Desulfosporosinus acidiphilus SJ4: one gene and its partner. The main gene of each other region encodes a partner of the protein of the gene in region 2 in a complex. Links are inferred from orthologs where the notes say so. Each region holds a gene or a part of one and is shown on either strand. Other genes may lie near its edges. The genes, in order: secY and secA.

The links.
Region 1: the proteins of secA (region 2) and secY are in contact, whole or in part, in a crystal structure (PDB 3DIN), measured with the Thermotoga maritima proteins. The link is inferred for Desulfosporosinus acidiphilus SJ4 from one-to-one orthologs. Residues at the interface, in WP_004082002.1 of Thermotoga maritima: Glu261, Ala262, Arg263, Lys300, Ala301, Arg302, Thr303, Ile304, Ile305, Leu323, Tyr324, Asp325, Pro326, Val329, Ser330, Tyr333, Ile336, Lys340, Phe345, Val349, Glu363, Phe364, Tyr374, Ser375, Gly376, Gly377, Glu393, Ile395, Thr482, Ser483; in WP_004081795.1 of Thermotoga maritima: Glu108, Gly109, Glu110, Glu111, Ala236, Glu237, Arg238, Arg239, Ile240, Thr241, Ile242, Gln243, Tyr244, Ala245, Arg246, Arg247, Val248, Thr249, Gly250, Arg251, Arg252, Val253, Tyr254, Gly256, Ala257, Ser258, Thr259, Tyr260, Leu261, Pro262.

The regions. Positions count from the first base shown.
Region 1 is NC_018068.1:501,616-511,545, forward strand. Bases 6,918-9,792 are described here. They hold secY (preprotein translocase subunit SecY), read left to right. Parts: upstream 6,918-7,649; coding sequence 7,650-8,936; downstream 8,937-9,792. Other genes in these bases: rpsE (30S ribosomal protein S5), read left to right, coding at 6,918-6,997; rpmD (50S ribosomal protein L30), read left to right, coding at 7,010-7,189; rplO (50S ribosomal protein L15), read left to right, coding at 7,208-7,648; DESACI_RS02495 (adenylate kinase), read left to right, coding at 8,952-9,593; map (type I methionyl aminopeptidase), read left to right, coding at 9,600-9,792. Outside these bases: rplD (50S ribosomal protein L4), read left to right, coding at 1-98; DESACI_RS02405 (50S ribosomal protein L23), read left to right, coding at 98-385; rplB (50S ribosomal protein L2), read left to right, coding at 416-1,243; rpsS (30S ribosomal protein S19), read left to right, coding at 1,262-1,543; rplV (50S ribosomal protein L22), read left to right, coding at 1,566-1,907; rpsC (30S ribosomal protein S3), read left to right, coding at 1,912-2,574; rplP (50S ribosomal protein L16), read left to right, coding at 2,575-3,012; rpmC (50S ribosomal protein L29), read left to right, coding at 3,002-3,205; rpsQ (30S ribosomal protein S17), read left to right, coding at 3,229-3,489; rplN (50S ribosomal protein L14), read left to right, coding at 3,526-3,891; rplX (50S ribosomal protein L24), read left to right, coding at 3,905-4,273; rplE (50S ribosomal protein L5), read left to right, coding at 4,294-4,833; DESACI_RS23380 (type Z 30S ribosomal protein S14), read left to right, coding at 4,854-5,039; rpsH (30S ribosomal protein S8), read left to right, coding at 5,068-5,466; rplF (50S ribosomal protein L6), read left to right, coding at 5,490-6,047; rplR (50S ribosomal protein L18), read left to right, coding at 6,101-6,469; and 2 more genes. UniProt on the Escherichia coli protein: The central subunit of the protein translocation channel SecYEG. Consists of two halves formed by TMs 1-5 and 6-10.
Region 2 is NC_018068.1:4,810,680-4,820,863, forward strand. Bases 3,922-7,050 are described here. They hold secA (preprotein translocase subunit SecA), read right to left. Parts: upstream 6,673-7,050; coding sequence 4,171-6,672; downstream 3,922-4,170. Other genes in these bases: hpf (ribosome hibernation-promoting factor, HPF/YfiA family), read right to left, coding at 6,896-7,050. Also shown: DESACI_RS21920 (ABC transporter ATP-binding protein), read left to right, coding at 1-313; DESACI_RS21925 (ABC-2 transporter permease), read left to right, coding at 307-1,005; DESACI_RS21930 (transketolase family protein), read right to left, coding at 1,156-2,094; DESACI_RS21935 (transketolase), read right to left, coding at 2,084-2,917; more of hpf, read right to left, coding at 7,051-7,420; DESACI_RS21955 (cold shock domain-containing protein), read right to left, coding at 7,578-7,775; DESACI_RS24370 (hypothetical protein), read left to right, coding at 7,970-8,242; DESACI_RS25860 (cation efflux transmembrane domain-containing protein), read left to right, coding at 8,314-8,565; DESACI_RS21965 (amino acid ABC transporter ATP-binding protein), read right to left, coding at 8,900-9,619; DESACI_RS21970 (amino acid ABC transporter permease), read right to left, coding at 9,606-10,184. UniProt on the Escherichia coli protein: Required for protein export, interacts with the SecYEG preprotein conducting channel.

The DNA of each region.
Region 1 (9,930 bases), 4.3 Mb from region 2 along the record:
TGGATGTTGCTGGGATGAATGTCGTAGACTTGCTCAACCATGATGTTCTTGTCATGACTAAGGCTGCGATCTCAAAAACAGAGGAGGTGTTTGCGTAATGCGCGACGCACGTGAGGTCCTCAAAAGTCCGGTTATCTCTGAAAAATCAGTAGGTCTTGTTGAGGAAAACAAATACTCCTTCTGGGTTAATCCAGCAGCTAATAAAATCGAAATCAAAGCCGCAGTAGAAAAAATGTTTAAGGTTTCCGTAGTGGACATTCACACCATCAATGTTCGCGGGAAAATGAAACGGGTAGGCAAGTACAGCGGTAAGACCGCAAATCGGAAAAAAGCGATTGCTACGCTTAAAGCTGGAGATAGAATTGAAAACTTCGCAGGCCTGTAAGCAGCTTGAAGCAAAGGAGGAAAGAAACCAATGGCACTGAAGTCATTTAAACCAACCTCGGCCAGTCGTCGTCAAATGACTGTTTCGACGTTTGAAGAAATCACCAGAACTGAGCCTGAACGTTCTTTGTTAAAGCCTTTACGCAAAAAGGCCGGCCGCAACAGCGAAGGTCATTTAAGCGTTCGCCATAAAGGCGGCGGGCACAAGAGAATGTATCGTCAGATTGATTTCAAACGGAATAAAGATGGTATCCCGGCACGAGTGGCCAGTATTGAATATGATCCTAACCGATCGGCAAATATTGCCTTGCTTTACTACAAAGATGGGTTCAAAGCCTATATCTTAGCACCTAACGGTCTACAAGTCGATCAAATGGTCGTTTCTGGACCGGATGCAGATATTAAAGTAGGAAACACTCTCCCTTTAAAAAATATACCAGTCGGTACTTTATTGCATAACATTGAGATGAAACCCGGCAAAGGAGCACAAATGGTCCGGACCGCCGGAGTTGCAGCTCAATTAATGGCTAAAGAAGGCGCTTATGCAACCTTACGTCTTCCCTCGGGAGAAATGCGCATGATCCGTCTTGAATGCCGCGCAACTATCGGTCAAGTCGGAAACTTAGACCATGAAAACATTAACATTGGTAAAGCCGGACGATCCCGTTGGCTGGGAATTCGCCCAACCGTTCGCGGATCAGTTATGAATCCTTGCGATCACCCCCATGGCGGTGGTGAAGGCCGTAACTCCATTGGACGTAATCCGGTTACACCTTGGGGAAAACCTGCCCTTGGTGCCAAGACTCGGAAGAAAAAGAACTTGTCGAATCGCTTTATTGTGAAACGGCGCAGTAAGTAGTCGAAAGGAGGCCCATGAATGAGCAGATCTGTAAAAAAAGGACCTTTCGTCGAAGCTCGTCTCCTCGCACGTGTTGACGCGATGAACGAATCCGGTGACAAGCGCGTCATCAAGACATGGTCCAGACGCTCAACAATTTTCCCGCAAATGATTGGTTTTACTATAGCAGTGCACGATGGACGGAAACATGTTCCTATCTATATTACCGAAGACATGGTAGGGCATAAACTTGGCGAGTTCTCGCCGACTCGCACCTATAAGGGCCATGCTGGCAGTGAAAAGTCCAGCGGCCTACGATAATTCGAGAGGAGGCTAAAGACACATGCAAGCAAAAGCAGTGGCAAAATACGTACGTATCTCTCCTCGTAAGGTGCGCCAAGTTGTTAATTTGATCCGCGGCAAGAAGGTCAGTGATGCGTTCGCCATTCTTCAATTTACTGCTAAGGGATCAAGTGCTGATGTCACAAAGGTATTAAAATCAGCAGTTGCTAACGCAGAGCATAATTTTGACATGAATACAGATGAACTTATCATTACTCAAATTTGTGTGGACGAAGGACCAACTTTAAAACGCATTAAGCCTAGAGCTATGGGACGTGCAGACCAAATCCGCAAACGGACGAGTCACATTACCGTGGTTGTTGGCGAAGAGAAGGAGGACTAGAACTGTGGGTCAAAAGGTAAATCCCAAAGGCCTCCGCATCGGGATAATCCGTGATTGGGAAAGCCGATGGTATGCAGGTAAAAACTATGTAGAACTTCTTCACGAGGACTTGAAAATTCGTGAATTTGTAAAAAATAAACTTAAACAAGCCGGTTGCCCTAAGGTTGAGATCGAACGTGCGGCAAGCCGCATCAAGGTATCAGTTTACGCAGCCAAGCCGGGAATTGTCATTGGCCGCGGCGGCGCAGAAGTAGAAAATCTGCGTAAGCAACTGGAAGCCATGACGGGCAAACAAGTCGCAGTTAACATTGTTGAAATTAAAAAGCCTGAGCTGGATGCGCAATTAGTTGCGGAAAATATAGCCCAACAACTGGAGAAACGTGTTTCCTTCCGTCGTGCTATGAAACAAACCGTCGGCAGGACTATGCGCCAGGGTTCCTTGGGAATCAAAATTCAGTGCAGCGGTCGTTTGGCTGGAGCCGAAATTGCCAGAACTGAATGGTACCATGAAGGAAAAGTACCCCTTCACACCTTACGTGCAGACATTGACTACGGGTTTGCCGAAGCAAATACCACGTATGGAAAAATTGGTATCAAAGTTTGGATTTATAAAGGTGAGGTTCTTCCAGCGAAGAAGGTCGTCGCTCAGGTGGAAGGAGGAAACTAAATGTTAGTCCCAACCAGAGTGAAACATAGAAAACAACATCGTGGTCGTTTGACCGGTAAAGCGACTCGTGGAACTACGATTACCTTTGGCCAATATGGTCTGGTAGCCCTGGAAAGCGGTTGGATAACCAATCGTCAAATCGAGGCCGCTCGTATCGCCATGACCCGTTATATTAAACGGGGCGGTCAAGTATGGATTAAAATTTTCCCTGATAAGCCAATTACGGCAAAACCGGCTGAAACTCGTATGGGCAGCGGAAAAGGCTCGCCTGAGTATTGGGTAGCCGTTGTGAAACCCGGCCGTGTCATGTTTGAACTCGACGGCGTTGCAGAAGAAGTCGCCCGCGAAGCTCTTCGCTTGGCAATGCATAAGCTTCCGATCAAATGTAAGATCGCTTCCCGTGCAGATTTACTAGGAGGTGACGCAAATGAAAACTAAGGATTTCCGTGATCTGACAAATGACGAAGTCGTTAAGCAGATCGACGATTACAAAACCGAACTGTTTAATTTGCGTTTCCAATTGGCAACGGGTCAACTTGATAACCCAATGCGAATTCGTGAAATCCGCAAAGGTATTGCTCGCGGCAAAACGATTTTGCGTGAACGTGAGTTAAAGATCGAACGTTCTTAAGTTGAGAAAGGAGGCTTTATAGCGTGGAAAGAGCCCAGCGTAAAGTTCGGATCGGCAAAGTAGTCAGCGATAAGATGGACAAAACCATTGTTGTGTCTGTTGAAATTACTGAAAGCCATCCCTTATATAAAAAGACATTTACTCGCACAAAGAAATTTAAAGCTCATGATGAGAACAACGAAGCTCATATCGGAGATACTGTTTCAATCATGGAAACCCGCCGTTTAAGTAAGGATAAATGCTGGCGCATGGTTAAAGTTCTGGAAAGGGCTGTAGCGCTCTAAACTAGTTATATTTAGTTCGGAAGGGGGTCAAAGGGAATGATCCAGGTACAAACCAGGCTTCGGGTTGGAGACAACTCTGGTGCTAAAGAATTGATGTGTATTCGTGTGCTCGGGGGCTCAATGCGTCGGTATGCATCAATTGGAGATATTATTGTGGCTTCTGTTAAACAGGCAACGCCAGGGGGCGTTGTTAAAAAGGGTGACGTCGTTAAGGCAGTTGTTGTTCGCACAAAGAAGGAAATTCGACGTCCTGACGGTTCTTATATACGCTTCAGCGAGAATGCTGCTGTCATCATCAGAGATGACAAGAGCCCTCGCGGAACTCGTATCTTTGGGCCAGTTGCCCGTGAACTTCGTGATAATTATATGAAAATTATTTCCCTGGCACCGGAGGTTATCTAAGACCCCATGACAGATGGAGGTGAAGAAAGTGGCTGCTACTAAGCATAAAGTACAACCCAATAAACTGCACGTTAAAAAAGGCGACTACGTCATGGTCATCAGCGGTAAAGACGCCGGCAAAAAAGGTAAAGTAATCGAAGTGATCCCCAAAAAGGGTCGCGTCGTTGTAGAAAAGGCTAATATTGTTAAACGTCACACCAAGCCCTCTCAAGCGATGCCTCAAGGCGGTATTGTTTCTAAGGAAGCTCCGATGGCCAGTTCGAATGTTATGTTATATTGCCAAGAGTGTAATTCCGTAACTCGTGTAAGTGTCAAGTTGACGGATAACGGAAAAGTTCGCGTCTGCAAACATTGCGGAGTGAATCTCCCAGATAAACACTAATCGAGAAAGGAGGGACCCCAGTGGCTCGTCTAAAAGACAGATATGTCAGTGAAATAGCTCCTGCGCTGCAGCAGAAGTTTGCTTATAAAAATGTAATGGAAATCCCCAAGCTTGCTAAAATTGTTGTCAACATGGGTGTGGGTGAGGCTGTTCAGAACTCCAAAGCCATTGATTCCGCGGTTGGAGATCTTATGATTATCACCGGTCAAAAACCCATTGTGACCAGAGCAAAAAAATCTATTTCAGCATTTAAACTCCGCGAAGGAATGCCCATCGGATGTAAGGTAACGCTTCGCGGTGAGAGAATGTATGAATTCATGGATCGCCTCTTAAGTGTGGCTTTGCCTCGGGTTCGCGACTTCCGCGGCATCTCAGGTAAAGCGTTTGATGGACGGGGAAACTACACTTTAGGGATCAAGGAGCAATTGATCTTCCCGGAAATCGAGTACGACAAGATCGACAAGCTTCGCGGTATGGATGTAGTTTTCGTAACAACGGCAAAGACGGACGAAGAAGCACGGGAATTGCTTCGCGGATTCGGAATGCCGTATCGTGATTAGAGAAAGGGAGGTTCAAGAGCGTGGCTAAAACATCGATGATTGTTCGCCAAAATCGTGGACAAAAGTTCGCCGTACGTTCGCATAACCGTTGTAAGCTTTGTGGACGTCCCCATGCTTATATTCGGAAGTTTGGTATATGCCGGGTTTGCTTCCGGGAGTTGGCTCACAAAGGTGAACTTCCTGGAGTTACGAAGGCCAGTTGGTAATACTATGTAAGGAAGGGGGACGACTGAAGTGTCAATGTCAGATCCGATCGCAGATTTTCTAACACGTATCCGCAACGCCGGAATGGTTTACCATGATAAAGTTGAGGTACCATCATCACGTATCAAAAGAGAGCTTGCGGAACTGCTTAAAGCTGAAGGTTATATTAAAGACGTAGAATATATTGCGGACGACAAACAAGGTGTCATTCGGATGTATTTGAAATATGGTCCCAATCGCGAACGCGTTATCACAGGACTGAAACGGATTAGCCGTCCGGGCTTGCGTGTCTACGCAAAGAAGGATGAAGTGCCCAAAGTCCTCGGAGGCCTCGGAGTTGCAATTATTTCAACTTCCAAGGGGATTATGACGGACAGAAAGGCCCGCAAAGAGGGTCTAGGAGGAGAAGTAATCTCCTATATTTGGTAATTTTGCAGCGGGAGGTGCAGTGAATGTCCAGAATTGGCAAGCGTCCCATTGGAATTCCCAGTGGTGTCGACTTCAAGATAGAGGATAACTTCGTCACTGTTAAGGGTCCTAAGGGTACCCTGAGCAGACAAATTCATTCATTAATGACGGTCACAGTAGAAAATTCAGAGATCACTGTCACTCGAGCCGATGATGAACCCTTGAGCCGTTCCTTACATGGATTGACTCGCACTCTGATTGCCAACATGGTAGAAGGTGTGACGAATGGGTTCACCAAAGGACTGGATATGGTCGGTGTCGGATACCGTGCTGCCAAGCAAGGTAATAAACTCGTTTTAACGGTTGGTAAATCCCATCCTGTAGAGCTAGTTCCTTTTGAAGGCATCGATTTTGAAGTCCCGGCTCCTAATAAGATCTTAATTAAAGGTATGGATAAGGAGCTCGTTGGAGCTTTTGCAGCTGTTGTCCGCTCAGAAAGAGAACCTGAGCCCTACAAAGGTAAAGGTATCAAGTATGAGAACGAGGTTGTTCGCCGTAAAGTTGGTAAGACCGGTGGTAAAAAGGGCGGCGCTAAGAAATAATCATTAAATAGCAAGGGCAAAATCTCTTGCAGTTCGAAAGGAGTGTGTTCCCTTTGATTAAGCGCATTGACCGAAAGGCTCTACGTTTGAAAAAGCATAAGAGTATCCGGAAAACTATTATCGGGATGGCTGATCGTCCGCGTTTAGCGGTTTTCCGAAGCTTGAATCATATCTACGCGCAAATCATCAATGATGAGCTTGGCGTCACTTTGGCTGCGGCTTCTTCTCTTGACTCGGAATTTAAAGCAGCAAATCTGTCCGGCGGTAATACTGCCGGGGCACAAAAAGTCGGCGAATTAATTGCTAAAAAGGCTCTTGATAAAGGAATTACGCAGGTTGTTTTCGATCGTGGCGGAAATATCTATCATGGCCGAATTTCTGCATTAGCAGAATCAGCACGTGAAGCTGGACTCAGCTTTTAAGCTAGGGTAAAGGAGGGAAAAATCAAGTTGGCGAAATTCGAAGCAAACAAGTCGGAATTGAACGAGAGGGTTGTTCATATAGCCCGTGTTGCTAAAGTTGTAAAGGGCGGACGCCGTTTTAGTTTCAGTGCTCTCGTTGTTGTCGGTGATGGTCATGGACGTGTTGGAGCAGGACTGGGTAAAGCCAGTGAAGTTCCGGAGGCTATTCGTAAGGGCGTCGAAGATGCGAAGAAGAACCTCCATTCCGTTCCTATGCACGGAACAACCATTACTCATCCAATTATTGGGATCTTTGGCGCAGGACAAGTTTTATTGAAACCTGCTTCCAAAGGAACTGGTGTCATTGCCGGAGGTGCTGTTCGTGCGGTTCTTGAAGCAGCAGGAGTGCATGATATCTTAGCAAAGTCTTTGGGTTCGGCAAACGCGCATAATATGGTCAATGCGACAATGGCTGCGTTAAAATCTCTTAAGCGTCCGGATGAGATTGCCAAACTCCGAGGTAAAAACGTAGAAGAAATTCTAGGTTAAGGAGGGTTGGTCATGAAAATTAAAGTGACGCTGACGAAAAGTCCGATCGGATATTCTAAGGCACAGCATAAAGTACTGCAAGCACTTGGCTTAGGTAAGGTAGGCTCTAGTGCCGTTCATGAAGACTCCCCGAGCATTTTAGGGATGATTCATAAATGCATGCATTTAGTTACAGTCGAACAAGTTCAATAGAAGGAGGTGTGGGCGAGCATGAAACTGCATGATCTCAAGCCTGCTGAAGGTTCAACTCATGCCCCGAAACGTCTTGGCCGCGGCATTGGATCGGGAAACGGCAAAACCGCCGGCAAAGGGCATAAAGGGCAAAATTCCCGAGCAGGTGGAGGTGTCCGTCCCGGTTTTGAAGGCGGACAAAATCCACTCTATCGCAGAATGCCGAAACGAGGATTTTCCAATAGATCCAGAAAAGAAATCGTAGCCCTGAATGTTCGGGATTTAGAACGATTTGAAAACGGGACGGAAATCACCCTTGAAAGCCTCTTAGAGAGCGGTCTGATTAAGGCCGTAAAAGATGGTGTCAAGATTTTAGCAACGGGGGAATTGACCAAAGCTCTGACCGTCAAAATTGACAAAGTCAGCCCGGCTGCGGTAGAAAAAATTGTTGCAGCTGGTGGAAAAGTAGAGGTGGAATAGGATGATTTTCGATTCCCTGAAGAATGCGTGGAATGTAGCGGATCTCAGGAAGAAAATCGGTTACACCCTTCTTATGTTCCTGATCTTCCGTATCGGAGCACATATTCCCATTCCTTTTGTAAATCATGAAGTTTTGAAGAATATGCTTGGAACTGGGGGCATGTTCGATTTTATGGACACGCTCTCAGGAGGTTCCTTCAAACGGCTTACGGTATTTGCTTTGAGTATTACACCTTACGTAACAGCTTCCATCATTCTTCAGCTGCTGACGATTGTCATCCCTTCTTTAGAGAGACTCTCTAAAGAAGGAGAATATGGCCGCAAAAAGATAACGCAATATACGCGTTATGGAACAGTTGCTTTAGGGTTTATTCAAGCTTTTGGTCTTACCTTTGGGATCCGTACTGCCTTAATGGTTCCCAGCTCCGCATGGAAGTGGGCGGTTTACCTTTTAGTAGCCCTCGTTCTGACTGCCGGAACGGCATTTTTAATGTGGCTTGGTGAAGCAATTACTGAAAACGGAGTTGGAAATGGTATCTCACTGATTATTTTTGCAGGTATCGTTTCACGGGTTCCAAGTGCCCTCGGATATTTATACAGCTTGTTTACGGTTCATGAGATCAATATCTTCAGCCTTCTCGGCTTAGCAGTCATTGTGGTATTTATTATCGCAGGAGTTATCTATGTTCAGGAAGGTACACGAAGGGTCTCAGTTCAGTATGCCAAGAGAGTTGTTGGACGCCGTGTCTACGGTGGACAAAGCAGCCATATCCCTTTGAAGGTTAATCAAGCCGGTGTTATTCCGGTCATTTTTGCGATTTCCTTGCTCGCGTTTCCGCAGACCATTGCAACATGGATGCCTACTTCTGGATTTGCGAGATTTGTCAACACTTGGTTCAGCATGAATGGGACGGTTCAATCGATCCCTTACTTGTTGGTCTACGGTGTGCTCATAATATTCTTTACTTACTTCTACACGGCTGTTACCTTTAATCCAGCGGATGTAGCAGACAACTTGAAGAAGTATGGAGGATTTATCCCTGGCCTTCGTCCTGGGCGCCCTACGGCTGAGTATCTCTCCAAGATCTTAAGCCGGATTACGCTGGCAGGCGGCATATTCCTAGCATTGATAGCAATCCTACCGACAATAGTCATGGGACTGACAGGTCTTAAAAACATCTATTTTGGTGGTACTTCCCTTCTGATCGTAGTTGGGGTTGCGCTTGAAACGATGAAACAGATCGAATCCCAACTTATGTCAAGGCATTATCAAGGGTTTATGAAGTAAAGGAGGAAGAGAGAGATGAAAATAATATTAATGGGCGGTCCAGGTGCAGGTAAAGGTACTCAAGCAGGTCCACTGGTGGAGAAATTCCACTTCCCACACATTTCCACAGGTGATATGTTCCGTGCAGCTATTAAAGACGGAACAGCTTTAGGTTTGAAAGCGAAGTCCTATATGGATGCCGGTGGATTAGTTCCTGATGAAGTAACCATTGGAATTGTTGCAGAACGTTTAGCACAACCTGATTGTGCTGAAGGGTTCCTACTTGATGGATTCCCGCGTACACTAGCACAAGGGAATGCTTTAAATGAGATCTTGGATCGTCTTGGAATGAAGCTTGATGGCGTTATTAATATCGAAGTAGCAGAAGACGTCTTGATTCCGCGTCTAACCGGCCGCCGTGTTTGCCGTAAATGCGGAGCTTCATATCATATGATTTTCAATCCTCCCCAACAGGAAGGCGTCTGTGGTCAATGCGGCGGAGAGCTTTATCAACGCTCCGACGACACAGTGGAAACTGCCAAAAACCGCTTAAATGTCTATAATGATCAAACAGAACCCTTGATTAATTTTTATCAACAACAAGGACTGTTGAAACGCATCAATGGCGATCAGCCAATCGATAAGGTCTTTGCGGATATTCTTAAGGCCTTGGGCTAATTAACCATGATAGAGCTTAAAAATGCAAATCAGTTTAAGCGGATGCGTAAGGCAGGAAAAATTGTGGCAGATACTCTTGCTCTAATGCGGGATGCTGCAAAGCCGGGAATAACGACCCTTGAACTGGATCGCATGGCAGAAGATTATATTCGAGCACAAGGAGCAATTCCGGCGTTTAAAGGCTATAACGGGTTTCCGGCAACCCTCTGTACTTCAGTTAATGAACAAGTGGTTCATGGATTCCCAAGTTTAAGGAGTTTAGAATCTGGAGATATTATCAGTATTGATTGCGGCGCGGTCATTGACGGATACTTCGGAGATTCCGCCGTAACTTTGC
Region 2 (10,184 bases):
TTCCACCCATTTGACTTCCGACCTGGATAAGATTGCTGATTATGTGACGTTTCTTCACAAGGGCAGGGTTGTTTTAAGTTCTCCTAAAGATGATATCTTAGATAACTATGGAGTAATAAAAGGAGCACGGGAATTGCTGACCAACGAATTGAAAGGCTTATTCATTGGCCTCAAAACGAATCCATATGGGTTTGAAGGGCTTGTTCGAGACAAAAGGAGCTTACCACAAAGTTTTAAAGAACAGGTAGTCTTGGAAAAACCAACCTTAGAAGATGTTATGCTCTATACGGTAAGGGGGGTATCCGCATGCTGAACGTCCTATATTTAGTAAAAAAGGACCTTCTTATTTTAAAACGCTATTTATGGGTGGCAGTTTTCTATGGCTTTTTTGCTCTTTTTGCATTTAACTACCTTCAAGAAGGAGCCCTGAGCGCCGCTTTAGTTGGAGTATCCTATACTCTGATTTCCCAAGCCTGCGCTCAAGACGATAAAAACAGATCGGAAATCATGATGCTTTCCCTGCCGCTCTTGCGAAGGGACATAGTTTTAGCTAAATATCTCTCAATCTTTCTTTACGCGATCATTGGCCTGTTCTCTTATCTTTTGGCGCAAACACTCGTGTCAGTTACAGGAATGCCCATCAACGCAGCAAAAATAACCCTTCCTGGGATTTTAGGGGCCTTTTCCGCGCTAATCATTCTTGTTTCCATTTATTTTCCGCTATACTTTAAATTAGGATATCTACGCTCCAGAATGATTGGTATGTTGGTATTCCTTGCCTGTTTCTTTTTGATCCCCTTTGTATATGGACTAATTACTCACTCCCCCGGTACAGGGCATAGTTTACTGCTGCAAACTTTATCAACAGCCTTGCATAGATTAGCCGGCTGGTTACAATCTCAAGCGAATTGGCAAATTGCCATTTATCTCGGAGCTTTAAATCTTTTCTTGCTCAGCTTGTCAGCCGGAACTTCTCTGAAGTTTTATGCTCGGAGAGAATTTTGAGCAGGCAGGGGCCCTGCCTCCACAGAAGAGATAAAGTATTTCCTACTAAAAACAAGAAACCTTAGATGAGAATATACCCCTAGAAAAATACCGGGCGTAACAAAACACTAAGTTTTATTACGCCCTTTTTGTTTATCTTTATAAGCCGGATTACTTTTTGGACAGCACTTCGCGAACGGCTTTAACGAGGTCTTCTTTCGTTAGACCATATTTTTCAAGAAGTTCATAAGGACGTCCGGATTCGCCAAAGGTATCCTTAAGCCCAACACGTACCATGGGTGTCGGCAGCTTTTCTCCCAGTATTTCCGCAACGGCGCTGCCCAAGCCCCCGATAATATTGTGTTCTTCGGCGGTGACGACGGCTCTTGTCTCCTTGGCAACCCGCAGGATGGTTTCTTCATCAATAGGTTTTACTGAAGAAACATTAACTACGCTGACGTTAATTCCTTCTGCTGCCAGCAGCTCGGCAGCTTCCAGGGCGCAGGCCACCATTAAGCCATTAGCCATAATAGCAGCATCGCTTCCCTCTTTAAGAACCTTAGCCTTGCCAATTTCAAAATGGTAGTTTTCATCAAAAATCACAGGCACTTCTAATCTTCCCATCCGGATATAAACGGGACCCTTGTAATCAGCAGCTGCTAAGACCATCTGGCGGGTTTCTTCTCCGTCAGCAGGGACCAAAACCGTCATATTAGGGAGGGCCCGCATGATAGCGACATCTTCTATGGCCTGATGAGAACCGCCGTCTTCTCCGACGGAAATTCCTGCATGGGTTGCCGCAATCTTCACATTTAATTTTGGATAGGCAATGGAATTGCGAATTTGCTCAAAGGCCCGCCCGGTTGCAAAAATGGCAAAACTGCTTGCAAAGGGGATTTTTCCGCCAACTGCCAGCCCAGCCGCAGTTCCTAAGAGGTTCGCTTCAGCTATACCCATATTAAAGAAACGTTCAGGATAATTCTTGCCAAATTCGGCTGTTTTCGTCGACTTTGATAAATCAGCATCTAAAACAACTACATTAGGGTTTTCCTTCCCTAACGTCAGAAGAGCTTTGCCATAAGCATCTCGCGTTGCAACTTTATTCGCCAAGGGATAAACCCTCCTCTCGTAATTCTTTGAGGGCCTGTTCAGCTTGCTCAGCATTCGGTGCATTGCCATGCCAACCGGCTTGATCTTCCATAAAGGAAACACCCTTGCCTTTCACAGTTTTGGCAATGAGAATCGTTGGTTTTCCTTTAACTTGTTTGGCTTCGGCAAAGGCCTTTTGCAGGGCCTCAATATCATGGCCGTCAACTTCAATGACATTCCAGCAAAAAGCACGCCACTTATCGGTTAGTGGTGCGGTTGACATGACACTATCCGTCGTTCCGTCAATCTGCAAACCGTTAAAGTCTAAAATGGCCGTAAGATTATCCAGCTTATAATGTGCAGCAGCCATTGCTGCTTCCCAAATCTGTCCTTCAGCCATTTCTCCGTCACCAAGCAGCGCATAAACATGATAGTCTTTCTTCTCAAGCTTTCCTGCTAAAGCGATGCCATTGGCTACGGAAAGACCCTGCCCTAAGGAACCTGAGGACATATCGACTCCGGGAGTCTTTTTCATATCCGGATGTCCCTGCAGCATACGCCCCGTTTGGCGCAGCCCTTGAAGTTCCTCCTTGGGGAAATACCCTTTTTCAGCAAGCGCTGCATAGAGAACCGGTGCCGCATGACCTTTGGATAAAACAAAACGGTCTCGATCGGCCCAATTGGGTTCTTGTGGATTTATTCTCATTTCTTGGAAATAGAGAGTTGCCACAATATCGGCTGCCGATAGGCTTCCCCCGGGATGGCCTGATTTTGCAGGTACCAGCATAGAAATAATGTCTTGACGAATGAGATTCGCTTTCCGTTTTAATTCAACAGTGGTCAAGTGATTCCCTCCTTTAGATCTCACCCAGGTATGGTGGTCAAACATTCGCTCAATAAACACGGTTCATTGGTCAATCTAATGAACCGTTTTGGTTTTCTGCAGATAGGCGGCAATAAATGAATCGATTTCCCCATCCATCACAGAGGACACGTTTCCCGTTTCAACATTCGTTCGGTGGTCCTTTACCATACTGTAGGGATGAAAGACATAAGAACGAATCTGACTGCCCCAAGCAATCTCTTGTTGTTCACCCCGCAGTTCCGAAATCTCATTTTCTTGTTCTTTACGTTTTAATTCTAATAATTTTGCCTGCAAAACCCGCATGGCCGAAGCTCGATTTTGAATCTGGGACCTCTCGCTCTGACATTGGACCACAATGCCCGTGGGAATATGAGTAATTCGTATGGCTGAATCCGTCTTGTTAACGTGTTGCCCTCCGGCCCCACCGGATCGGTAGGTATCTACCTTCAAGTCTTCCGGATCTATTGCTATTTCCTGATTATCCTCGGCTACTTCCGGAATAACATCGACGGAAGCAAAGGAAGTATGCCGGCGGCCGGACGCATCAAAAGGAGAAATTCTCACCAGCCTGTGGACGCCTTTTTCCGACTTTGCATATCCATAGGCATTTTCGCCGCTAAAGGACAAGGTTGCACTCTTAATGCCTGCTTCCTCGCCTGGCAAGAAATCCAACGTTTCGACTTTATATCCGTGTCGCTCCCCCCACCGGGTATACATCCGGCAAAGCATTTGCACCCAATCTTGCGCTTCAGTGCCCCCCGCGCCGGCATGGAGAGTAACAATGGCATTGTTCCTGTCATAGGGTCCTGATAAAAGAAGTTCCAGTTCCAGGGCGTCGAATTTATCTAACAGCGCTTTAATTCCTTGTTCGACTTCCGGCTCAAGAGTCACATCATCTTCTTCCACCGCTAACTGCCAAAGTGTTTCCGTTTCTTCTAAGTCCTTTTTTAATTCCTCATAGAGTTTTACCTTTCCCTGGTGAAACGCTAAGTCTCGCATAATCTTTTGAGCTAGATCCGGATCATCCCATAAATCCGGGCGATGAAATTCTATCTCCAGAGCACTGATCTTATCGATTCTCTGAGTAACGTCAAAGAGAAACCCTCAAATCTGCCAGGCGCACATTTAAAGTTTCAAGATCCTTTTTCCAATCAGAAAGCACTGCCAATTCACCCTTCCAAATCTGATAATGGTTTAATTAAAACGTCTCTGTGGCTTCTTGGGTTCCGAAATTACTTTTTTTCTGCCCCGCAGCACTTCTTATATTTTTTCCCGCTTCCACAAGGGCAGAGGTCATTCCTGCCAATCTGATCCCCTGTATGGACCGGTGCGCTTGGTTCTCCTTCATAGCGGTTTTCCGTGACATTGCGCGGCTGCTCTGGAGCCTCTTCTCGAACTTGTGGGGTTACTCTCAGAACATAGCGAATAATGTCGTCTTGAATAGAATCGATCATAGCCTGGAACATCTCAAATCCTTCTCGACGGAATTCAACCAAGGGATCCTTTTGACCATAGGCCCGCAGACCAATCCCTTCACGCAGCATATCCATAGCATCGAGGTGATCCATCCATTTGCTGTCCACGACTTGCAGCATAACGGCACGCTCGATTTCACGCATTAGATCTGCGCCGAACTCATCTTCGCGCTTTTGATAAAGTTCTGTGGCTTTATCCAGCAGGAGTTCTTCGATTTCTTCGCCGGAGAGATCAGCCAGTGTTTCGGGGTCCAAATGGTTTCCCGGCAGATAAAAGTTCTCAACATAGTCGGCTAAACTCGCTAAATCCCATTCCTCAGGAAAAGGACTGTCCCCGCTAAACATAGCAATACTGTTTTTAACGGCTTTCTCCAGCATATCCGTTATGTTATCCTTAAGGTTTTCACCCATTAAAACAGCTCGCCGCTGCCCATATATGACCTCACGCTGCTGGTTCATGACATCATCATAATCAAGTACATGTTTCCGTATATCAAAGTTGCGGTTTTCGACGCGGCGCTGAGCAGACTCTATGGATCGGGAAATCATACGGGAAGCAATGGGTACGGAATCGTCCATCCCCAATTTGTCCATAATGCCCATAATGTTTTCCGCGCCAAACATCCGCATCAAATCATCTTCTAAGGAAATAAAAAACTGAGTCGAACCGGGGTCCCCCTGACGTCCTGCCCGACCTCGCAATTGATTATCGATCCGGCGGGATTCATGTCTCTCTGTACCAATGATATGCAGTCCGCCGAGTTCGGCAACGCCCTCACCAAGAATAATATCCGTTCCGCGGCCGGCCATATTCGTAGCAATGGTCACCATTCCAAGCTGCCCTGCTTGAGAAACAATCTGGGCTTCTTTTTCATGATATTTGGCATTCAGAACCTGGTGTGGGATTCCCCGCCTCTCCAGCATAGCACTGAGATGTTCGGATTTCTCTACCGAAACGGTTCCGACCAGAAGGGGCTGACCCTTTGAATGACGTTCAATGATGTCTTCTACTACGGCAAGAAACTTACCTTTTTCCGTGCGATAGATGACATCAGGCTCGTCCTTTCTGATAGCTGGCTTATTAGTAGGTATTTCTACCACATCGAGTTTGTATATTTTACGAAACTCCGGTTCTTCGGTCATGGCTGTTCCCGTCATACCGGCTAGCTTCTTGAACATCCTAAAGTAATTTTGGAAAGTGATGGTGGCTAATGTTTGGGATTCTTTTTCTACTTTCACGCCTTCTTTGGCCTCAATCGCTTGATGAAGCCCTTCACTATAACGACGGCCAAACATCAACCGTCCGGTAAATTCATCAACAATAATAACTTCCCCGTCTTTAACCACATAATCGCGATCGCGTTTGAAAAGAGTATGGGCTTTTAAAGCCTGGTTAACATGATGTGCCAACTCTGTATGGATATCTTCATAGAGATTTTCTACGCCCAACATACTCTCTACTCGGCTTACCCCTTGTTCTGTCAGCGTAACAACATGCTCTTTTTCAATAACCTTGTAATCCTCTTCCGGCTTCAAACGGGGGATAACCATAGCCACTCTGAAATAGAGTTCTGTCGGCTTGTCCGCCTCACCGGAAATGATTAAGGGGGTTCTGGCTTCGTCAATCAGGATTGAGTCAACCTCGTCAACAATGGCATAATTTAAATCCCGCTGCACAAGACCATCCGGACGTGTAACCATATTATCCCGCAGGTAGTCAAAACCGAACTCATTGTTAGTCCCATAGGTTATATCCGCACCATAGCTGCTGCGCCGCTCCTCATAATTCAAACCATGAACAACAAGACCGACTGTTAAACCCAGAAAACGATGGATTTGACCCATCCACTCGCTGTCACGCCGGGCTAAGTAATCGTTAACTGTTACCACATGGACTCCCAGCCCTGTCAAGGCATTCAGATAGGACGGCAGGGTTGCAACAAGGGTTTTTCCTTCCCCAGTACGCATCTCTGCAATACGGCCATCATGAAGAACCATTCCTCCAATAAGCTGTACGTCATAGTGTCTTTGACCGATAACCCTCCGGCTCGCCTCACGTACAACCGCAAAAGCTTCCGGCAGTATGTTATCCAAACTTTCCCCTTTATCTAGGCGTTCTTTAAACTCAGTCGTCTTTCCTCGCAGTTCATCATCACTTAACGCCTCGATTTGCGGTTCAAGGCTATTAATTACATCAACGCGTTTCTGATACTTCCTGATTTCCCGCGCATTATCATCAAACAAATTTAAAAGCCCCATGATATCCACCCTTCTTCAATCTTGCTTGTGTCTTCATAATTTTAACATTCCAGAGAACCCACTGCAACTGAAGCGGGCGATTTGTCAATGGGATAATTTTACTTCACATTAAAAGGCCCGCTCAGCGGGCCTGCGCTTGGTAATTAACCTTATCACTTCATAAAAACTTTACGATGTTTCTCTTTGAACGTATGCTGATTTTACTTGAGGTCTCGATAAACTCCTAAAATTGGGGCTGAAGCAGACCATAGTCTCCACTGTTTCGCAGATAAACTACGTTCATCTCTTGAGTTTCAGAATTGGTAAATACGAAGAATGTGTGTCCGATCAGATTCATTTGCATAATAGCCTCTTCAACAGACATTGGCTTCACTGGGAATTTCTTTTGTCTTACAACTTCCTCCCGCGGCTCTTCGGTGGCTGTAGCAGGTTGCTCATGATCCTTCATAACTTTGGAACGCATACGTTTATTAATTCGCGTTCGGTATTTATCAATTTGACGTTCCAACTTTTCTACAACCATATCGATTGACGAATACATATCCTCTGTTTCTTCTTCGCCGCGTAAAATTATCCCATGGATCGGTGCTGTTACCTCAACACGATGACGATCTCTCTCGACAAGCAAGGTAACTTGAACATCCATAAACTCGTCAGAAAATTTTTCAAGCTTTCCAACCCGTTTTGTGACATATTCTTTCAATGCGTCTGTTAGTTCAATATGTTTACCACGAATAATGATATTCATATTTCAACCCCCTTATAGCTGATCTATATGTAACATTCCCGATTTCTCCGAAAAATCCTGCTGATTTACAACTTTATTAAAGATATTTTTGTTTTAACCTAAAGAGAGAATCGTTTTAAATAAAACGATTCCTTCTCTAAACAGGTTAAAACCTCTCTTATCGAACCATTACGTTCGAGGCCTGTTCCCCCCGAGGGCCATGGACAATATCAAACTCCACATTTTGACCTTCTTCGAGAGTACGAAAGCCTTCCCCAACAACAGATTGAAAATGGACAAAAACATCCTGACCATTCTCTTGTTCGATAAAACCGTAACCTTTCTGCTTGTTAAACCACTTGACTTTACCTAACACAAAAAATACACCCTCCTTGATTATTATGGCTCTTTTTGGGGCCATGATACACTTACCTTTAGGAGGATACCCAAGTTTGGGGGAGTCTAAACGTCCGGGAACTTGTGGGACTTGTATGACACATCGTTCTGTCTTACGACGCAGAGCAAACTAACGTTCAAGCTCCTGGCTTTGGGGAGCGGGGTGCCCGCCATATGCGCCAGCAGGGTACTATGCCATCCTTGGCGTACCCTGCACTAGGCACATCCTGTGCCGTCGTCCCTGGCGCAATGGCGGCAGCGCACGTCCGAAGGCCATGGATGGCCGAGTGTCCCCGGAGCCATGGATGGCGAGAGGGGACCTATGCGCAGCCCCGTATCTGGGGTCAGTCGCTTTCACGAAGTTTGCTGGGCTGCTTACGTAAAAGACGTCACGCTGTTGTCATACTGCGTCCCAATCTTGGGTCCGGGGAACGAGGGGGGACGTAGATTGGGTGACGGCACATTTCATGTGCACACGTCTATTTTGGGAGTAGGGGCCTTCGCAGCCATAAAAAAACATCAATGTAAGAAGCGCTGTCTTCCACATGCTCAGCGATGCAGCAGCATCAGGTGGGGTTATTATCGGGGGCATTATAATAATCTTTACTAAATGGTATATCATTGACCCTATTCTTAGTATTTTGATTGCTCTGTTAATCGCAGTTGGAGCATGGAGAATTATTAAGCAAACAGTAAATTTTTCATTTAATGGAAGGGACTCCCTCTGGAATCGAAATAGAGGGAATGCAGAATCTACTCAGAGCTATTGAACAAAATTGGCTCATCTTGGTATAGGACACGTTACAATTAAACCAGAAGATAAGACTAACCCTTGTGATAGGGCAGTTTTTTGCGGAAATGATTATGCTCAGTGTCATAAACATTAGAGGCCAGTCCCAAAGACAAATACTTCTTTAGCTTTAGGCTCTGCTAATGTAATTTATTCATATTAAAAGAACCGCCAACAAGCGGTTCTTTTGCACTACAAATTTTCAGTACCATTGCATTATTCTTCTGCATAAAAATATTTAATACATATCTTTACGTTTTTAAGCCTCTGAACGGAGCGCCTCGGGTATATGCCTAAACACGCATAAAATCATTTTATAGGATTTTACTTAAAAATGACTGGGTTCTTGGATTTTTAGGATTTGAGAATACCTCGTTAGGTTCTCCCTCTTCCATAATAATCCCCTCGTCCATGAAAATGACTCGATCTCCAACTTCACGGGCAAAACCCATCTCATGGGTTACGGCCACCATGGTCATGCCTTCACGAGCCAGGTCTTTCATAACTGCGAGCACTTCTCCCACCATTTCCGGGTCTAAGGCTGATGTTGTCTCGTCAAAGAGCATGACTTTCGGTCTCATGGCTAAAGCCCTGGCGATGGCAACCCGTTGCTGCTGTCCGCCTGAGAGACGGTCCGGATATTCATTGGCTTTATCGGAAAGTCCAACTTTAGCCAGAAGCTCCATGGCAATTTTTTCTGCCTCAGCTTTATCCATATTTCGTACAATTACAGGGGCCAAGGTAATATTTTGGATCGCTGTCATATGGGGAAACAAGTTAAATCGCTGAAAGACCATTCCTACTTCACGGCGAATTGCATTGACATTTACCTCGGAATTCAGCGGTATGCCATCGATAATGATTTCCCCTTTTGTAGGTTCCTCTAACTTATTAAGGCAGCGCAAAAAGGTGCTCTTCCCGGAACCGCTTGGCCCGATGACTACGACAACCTCTTTTTCGCGAATGTGACAGTCTATTCCTTTAAGGACTTCCAGCTTCCCATAGGATTTATGCAGGTTCTTAACGTAAATCATTCTTGCCTAACCTCCTCTCCATATACGCAACCCATTGAGAAATTAACTGAGTCATCACAAGATAGTACAATGCAGCTGCTATATACATGGGGATCGGTTGGAACGTACGTCCTGCAATAATCTTTGAACTATAAAAAAGTTCTTCAATCGCAATAATTGATAATAAGGACGAATCTTTCAATAAGGCAATGAACTCATTTCCTAAAGGTGGGATGACACGTTTGAATGCTTGCGGAAGGATAACATGACGCATGGACTGAGAGTGGGTCATACCTAAAGAACGTGCAGCCTCGGTTTGTCCCCGGTCAATGGATTGAATTCCGGCCCTAAAAATCTCCGCAATATATGCCCCTGAATTAAGCCCCATGGCGACAATACCCGCTATATATTGATAGTTGTCAGGGAGTTCCTGCCAGTGGAGAAGTTTAGGAATTAAAAAATAAACTAAAAAGATTTGGACCAACAAAGGGGTCCCTCGAAAGAAATCTATGTAAGCGATGGCAGCCCCTCGCAGAATTTTCGCACTAGACAACCGTCCCAAAGCCATAATTAATCCAATGACAAC